2 regions of the Brevundimonas sp. GW822-FHT03E11 genome follow, and region 2 is predicted to be linked to the other one. Evidence: riboswitches for the same ligand, from Rfam matches in the RefSeq annotation. Region 2 holds a riboswitch; the other holds the start of a gene.
What was found. A riboswitch is a leader RNA that binds a small molecule or an ion and turns the genes downstream of it on or off. The one in region 2 is predicted to bind cobalamin.

Region 1 (3,406 bases), on a different contig from region 2:
GCTAGCCAGGGTCTGGCGATGGATGAAGGGGCTGTCCGGCCCGGCCCGCAACAGACCCTCCGCCGCCTTGGCCGAGGTTTCCAGGAAATAGCCGAGGACGGCGTTGTGCTTGACCTTGAAGGGCACGCCGGACTCGGCGACCGCCCGCGCCTCCAGATCGGCCACCACCCGGCGGCTGTCGTCGCGCAGGGTGCGGGCGGCGTCCAGTTCAGGCCGATAGTCGGGGCGCACGAAACCGCCGTCGCGGGCCAGATGGGACGGTTCGTCCACCAGGCCGTCGATCAGATCGGCCTTCAGCCGCGACACCTCGGGCGACAGGCTCAGTCGGTCCAGAGCCAGGGCGATGCGGCGCGGCTGGCCGGTGAGCGGGTCCACCTGGCCGATGAACAGGCCCGCGATCCCCTCGGCGACGGACAGGCCCACCCGCACCGCCGCCAGATCGCGCGGACCGCCGCGCCCCAGGGCCAGCCGCCCGACCGCCCGGGCCACATCGGCCGAGGCCTTCAGACTGTCGCGCAGATCGCGCCGCAGATCGCGCCGCTCCAGCAGCCATTCGACGGCGTCGAGCTGTTCATTGATCGCCAGGGGGTCGCGCAGCGGCCGGGCGATCCGTTCCGCCAGGGCCCGGGCCCCGCCCGAGGTGACGGTGCGGTCGATACAGGCCAAGAGCGAGCCTTCGCGTTCGCCCCTCTGCGTCCGGTCGATCTCCAGACTGGCCCGGGTCGCCGGGTCGATGGCCAGAAAACCGCTCTCGCCCAGACGGCGGGGCGGGGCCAGGGCCGGAACCTTGCCGGCCTGGGTCGTCTCCAGATAGGCGGCGATCAGGCCGAGCGCCGAGACCTCGGCCTCCTCGAAGGCGCCGAACCCGTCCAGGGCCGCAACCCCGTACAGCCGCTCGACCCGCGTCCGCGCCGCCTGGGGCTCGGCGATGGCCGAGGCCAGGGCCTGAACCACGCCGCCGGACCCGTCCAGGGCGTCCCGCGTCGTCGGGTCGGAATAGATGCGGTCAGTGACCAGGACCTCGGACGGGCGGAAGGCGGCGAGCGTCGCCCCGAGATCCTCCAGCGCACAGGCGACGCTGTCCACCGCGCCGGAAGACAGTTCGACCACCGCCACGGCCGCGCGACCCTTGCGCACCGCTGCGGCGGCCAGCCGGTTGGCGCCGCGCGCGTCCAAGAGACTGTCCTCGGTCAGGGTGCCGGGCGTCACCACCCGCACCACGCCGCGCTGGACCACGGCCTTGCCGCCGCGCTTCTTGGCCTCGGCCGGGTCTTCCAGCTGTTCGCAGATGGCCACCTTGTGGCCCAGGCGGATCAGCCGGGCCAGATAGCCCTCCATGGCGTGGACCGGCACCCCGGCCATGGGGATGTCCTCGCCCTGGTGCTTGCCCCGCTTGGTCAGGGTGATGCCCAGAGCCGCCGCCGCCACCTCGGCGTCCTTGAAGAACAGCTCGTAGAAGTCGCCCATGCGGAAGAACAGGATGGCGTCCGGCTGACCGGCCTTGGCCGTCAGATACTGGGCCATGAAGGGGGTGGCGCCCTCCAGAGAGGCGGCGATGTCAGGCGGGTGAGAGACAGGGGCGTTCATGTTGCGACAGGGTGACGGATCGCGTCCTGGCGCTCAAGCCCGTTGACCGGCTCTTGCACAGGCTTGTCGCCCCTGCGATAGGCCGGATCAGGCGGTTAAGGGAACACGGTGAGACACCGTGGCTGTGCCCGCAACTGTAGGCGGCGAGAGCGTCGTCCGTCCGGGGTCTAGACCTCGGCGCCACTGGGTGACTGGGAAGGCGAGGACGGCGGTTTATGACCCGCAAGCCAGGAGACCTGGCCGCCGACGTCGCTCGCTCCTGTCCGGGACCAGACAGAGGCGCGGTTTCTCCGTGGAAGCGACCCGATCTTGCGTCGTCCCGGCCTCGCGGCCGGGCGGATCGGCTCGCTGGTCACGACCCTGCGCGCGCATTCGCCGGGCCGATACGGGGACATCGCTCACAATGAAGCGCTCCATTCTTTCATCGACGGCGGCCATGGCCGCCGTCATCGCCGCACCCGCTTTCGCCGATGAGGCGACCCAGCTGGACGAGGTCGTGGTCACCGCCACCCGCCTGCCCGCCATCGTCGCCGAGACGCCCGGCGCCCGGGTCATCGATTCTAGGATCATCGAGCAACGCGGCGCCGTCTTCGCCGCCGACATCCTGTCCGACGTGCCTGGCCTGTCGGTGACGCGAACGGGGGCCTTCGGCGGGATCGCCCAGGTCCGCATGCGCGGCGCGACGCCGGGCAAGACCCTGGTGCTGGTGGACGACGCGCCGGTCAATGATGCGGCCGAACCGAACGGCGCCTATGACTTCTCCAGCTTCGAACTGGCCGACATCGACCGGATCGAGGTGCTCAGCGGTCCGCAGTCGTCCCTGTGGGGATCGGACGCCATCGGCGGGGTGATTTCCTTCACCACGCGTGAAATCGACGGCGTTCGCGCCGAGGCCGAGGCCGGCAGCTTCGACACGGTGCGCGGCCGCCTGTCGGCCGGCGTCGCCAATGAGGCCTACGCCTTCAGCGCCTATGTCTCGCGCTTCCAGACCGACGGGATTTCCGCGGCGGACAAGGCGGACGGCAATCCCGAGACCGACGGCTTTCGCAGCACGACCCTGGGCGCCAAGGGCCGCTATGTCCTGTCCCACACGGTCAAGGTCGAAGGCGCGGCGCGCTGGAACGACAGCCACGCCGACATCGACGGCTTCCCCGCGCCTGACTATGTGCTGGCCGACACCGGCGACGCCCAGGACAGCGAACAGTGGTCGGGCTTCGGTCGGGTGACGGCCCAGGCTTTCGGTCTTGATCATCAGTTCAGCATCTCGGCGTCCGATCTGGAGCGCACCTCCTACAGCGACGGCTTCGGCTCGACCTTCAGCGGCGACCGTCAGGCCTACCGCTGGCAGGCGGACGGTCAGGCGCAAGGCGTGGACTACGCCTTCGGCGTCGAACGCAACGAGGCCTCGGCGGCCCTGTCGTCAGGTCTGTCGCGCGACTTGTCGATAACCTCGGTGTTCGGCGTGGCCCGGTATGACGCCGGCCCGCTGAACCTGAGCGGCGGATTGCGGTACGACGACACGGACGATTTCGGCTCAAAGACCACGGGGCGGATTTCGGCGGCCTATGATCTGGCCGGCGGCTTCATCCTGTCGGGCGCCTATGGCACAGGCTTCAAGGCCCCGACCGTCAGCCAGGCGGTGTGCGACTATTGTTTCGCGCCCCAGCCGTGGCCCGCGCTGAAGCCGGAGACGGCCGACAGCGTCGAGATCGCCCTGGGCTGGGCCTCCGCCGACGGTCGATTCGAGGGACGCGCGACCCTGTATCGGCTGAACGTCGAGGACCAGATCACCTATTCCGCCGGCCGCTACGTCAACGTC
Region 2 (3,406 bases):
CTACGGAGGGACGACCCGCGACCTCAACGTGGCGATAGCGGGGTCCGGCGACGTCTATGTTGCGGCGGCGACCGGCTCGGTCTCCCGGTCAATCGTCGGCTCAGGCTCCGTTCAAATCGGACGCTGACATCCGCTTCTCGCCGCTGGAAGGCTCCGGTCGTGGAACCCCGGATCTTCCGCAATGGGACGGCGGCGATGAAAAAGCCCCGGCGGATCGCTCCGCCGGGGCTTTTTTTAGTCAGCAGGCCGTCAGGCTTAGAAGGCGCCCAGGACGCTGGTGATGGCCGAAACGCCCAGGTTGGCGCCGGCCCGGTCGCGGGCTTGCAGACCGCCGCCGAAGCTGTAGCGCAGGCCGACCGACCAGGTGTCGACGTCGACCGACTCGATGTCGGCGCGGGTGTAGGAAGCGCCGACCGAGAACGGGCTGTTCTCGATTTCGTACTCGGCGCCAACGCCGTAGGTCCAGGCGTCCACGTCGCCGCCGGCGACATCGACGTTGTTGTAGCTGACGCCGGCGTTCAGGCGCAGGTTCGGCATGACGTAGAAGGCGGCGTCGCCGCCGACGGTCCAGATGTCGGCGTCCACGTCGTCGGCCGTGGTGTAGGCGACCAGGCCGGTCAGGGTCGCGTTGGACAGGTACTTCTGGGCCTCGGCGCCGACGGTCCAGACCGGCTCATCGCCCGAGCCGATGCCGTTGGCGGCGACGAAGGCGCCGGCGCGGACGTCCGAGCTCCACATCTTGGTCAGGTGGGCGGCGGCGACGCCGGTGAAGTCTTCTTCACCGAAGGCCTTGGTGTAGTCGACGGCGCCGTTCAGGGTCACGGTCCAGTCAGCGGCCGGCAGGGCGACCGTGCCGTCCACGGTCCAGACGTCGGCGTCGACATCGTTGCCGGCGACTTCGATCGAGGGGTTGGAATAGGTCACGCCGACCGAGCCGACGGCGTCTTGGGCGAAGGCCGGGGCGGCGAACAGGGCGGCGGCGGCCGTGGCGAGGAGGATCGTCTTCATTTTCTTTTGTCCTTAGCAGTCTCGACCCGGATGGGGGTCCGGGGAGGGCGGCTGCTATCAGGCGCGGACGAAGCTGAGCATTAAATCGTCGTTACGTAAGTGTCTTGAAACTGTCGTGTTGCCCATCCGCCACGCCTTGTGGTCGCAATGTGTCAGGGGTGGGCGCATCTGGAGGCAAAGGGTTAAGCTGTGGCAATCGCATAATCGTATAAGCATATCCTTATATGTATTGACGGCCTGCTGATTGTGAGGCCATCCTCAGCCGTCGTGGTCTGCACGTGGTCTTCGGAACACGTGCAGCTAAGAGGGAAGCCGGTGTGAAACCGGCGCTGCCCCCGCAACTGTAAGCGGCGAGTCGAAGGTCCATCTCGTGTCACTGGCGTTCACGCCGGGAAGGCCGGACCCTAGGCGTCGACCCGTGAGCCAGGAGACCTGCCCCGACAGATAACGTCCTCCGGCGGGGTGTCCGGTCAGGCCGCATGCGCGCCGCCGGACCCTGCACGTCCGCGTCGGCGTCCGCGCGACCCTGTCCGAAGCCTGGCCACAACACAGGTTTCGAACGTCATGACCCGCCACACCGTCCAGGTCGCCACCCTCGGCTTTCCCCGCATCGGCCCCAAGAGAGAGCTGAAGACCGCGCTCGAGGCCTATTGGGCCGGCAAGACCGACGCCGAGGCCCTTCTGTCCGCCGCCGCCCAGCTGCGTGGCCTGACCTGGGCGCGCCAGCGTGACCTGGGGGCCGACGTCGTGCCGTCCAACGACTTCTCTCTCTATGACCATGTGCTCGACCTGACCGCCATGGTCGGCGCCGTGCCGCCCGCCTACGGCTGGCGCGGGGATCGTGTCGATCTGGCGACCTACTTCGCCATGGCCCGCGGTTCACGGGGCGACGGCCAGGCGTGCGCACACGGTCACGCCCATGCGAGCGGCGAGGGGACGCCGGCCATGGAGATGACCAAATGGTTCGACACCAACTACCATTATCTCGCGCCTGAATTTACCGCCGACCAGGTGTTCCGTCTCGGCTCGACCAAGGCGCTGGACGAATATCTGGAGGCCAAGGCGCTGGGGATCGAGACCCGGCCGGTGCTGCTGGGGCCTGTCTCTTATCTTCTTCTGGGTAAGACGCGGGGCGAGCCGTTTGACGTTCTCACCCTGCTGCCGCGCCTGCTGCCGATCTATGCCGAGGTGCTGCGGTCCCTGGCGCGCGCCGGCGCCACCTGGGTGCAGATGGACGAGCCCTGCCTGGTCACCGATCTGAGCGATGAGGCGAAGGCGGCGTATGATCACGCCTATCGGGTGCTGGCCGACGTGACGCCGCCGATCAAGCTGATGCTGACCACCTATTTCGGTGGGCTCGGGGATAATCTGGAGGCCGTGCTGCGCCTGCCGGTTCACGGACTGCACATCGACCTGATCCGGGCGCCGGAGCAGTTGGCCCAGGTCGCGTCTGCGGCGCGCGTGGATCAGGTGCTGTCGCTTGGCGTCATCGACGGCCGCAACGTCTGGAAGGCCGACCTCAACGCCGTGCTGGACAAGGTGGAGCCCCTGGTCGCGGCCGGGCGCAGGGTGATGATCGCCCCGTCCTCCTCCTTGCTGCACGCCCCGATCGATCTGGAACGGGAGACCGGGCTCGATCCCGAGATCAAGGACTGGCTGGCCTTCGCCGTGCAGAAGGTGGCCGAGTTGGCCACCCTGGCGCGGGCGTTGAATGAAGGCCGCGGCGCGGTGAAAGCGGCGCTCGACGCCTCGACCTCCTCGGTCGCCTCACGTCGCACTTCACCGCGCATCAACGACCCCAAGGTCCAGGCGCGAGCCGCCGATGCCGACCCCGCCCTGGCGCTCAGAAACTCCTGCTTTGAAATTCGTCGCCAGGTTCAGCGAGGGCGTCTGAATCTGCCCGCCTATCCGACCACCACCATAGGCTCCTTTCCTCAGACGGCTGAGATCCGAAAGGCGCGCGCTGATCACGGGCGAGGCGTCATCGACGATGCGGCCTACGCCCGCTTGCTGCGCGACGAGACCGCGCGAACGGTCAAGTGGCAGGAGGCGCTCGGCCTGGATGTCCTGGTCCACGGCGAGTTCGAGCGCAACGACATGGTCCAGTATTTTGGCGAGCACTTGTCCGGCTTCGTCTTCACAAAGGCCGCCTGGGTGCAGTCCTACGGTTCGCGCTGCGTGCGCCCGCCGATCCTCTACGGCGACGTCGCGCGGCCCAGGCCCATGACAGTCGAATGGTGGCGCTATGCGCAGGGTCTCACCGACAGACCGGTGAAAGGCATGCTGACGGGCCCCGTCACGATTCTGAACTGGTCCTTCGTGCGCGACGACCAGCCGCGCAGCACCACCTGCCGTCAGATCGCCTTCGCCATCCGCGACGAGGTAGTCGATCTCGAAA

Region 1: linked by a shared signal. The riboswitch ahead of AC1RKE_RS04575 (TonB-dependent receptor plug domain-containing protein) and the one ahead of metE (5-methyltetrahydropteroyltriglutamate--homocysteine S-methyltransferase) in region 2 are both predicted to bind cobalamin.

What each region holds. Positions count from the first base shown of each region.
Region 1 covers NZ_JBXANG010000002.1:349,839-353,244, forward strand. The annotation lists gene mutS (DNA mismatch repair protein MutS) at 1-1,587, opposite strand, end outside; cobalamin riboswitch at 1,638-1,845, shown strand; gene AC1RKE_RS04575 (TonB-dependent receptor plug domain-containing protein) at 1,991-3,406, shown strand, end outside.
Region 2 covers NZ_JBXANG010000005.1:177,064-180,469, forward strand. The annotation lists gene AC1RKE_RS10660 (GIN domain-containing protein) at 1-127, shown strand, start outside; gene AC1RKE_RS10665 (porin) at 256-1,008, opposite strand; cobalamin riboswitch at 1,261-1,462, shown strand; gene metE (5-methyltetrahydropteroyltriglutamate--homocysteine S-methyltransferase) at 1,573-3,406, shown strand, end outside.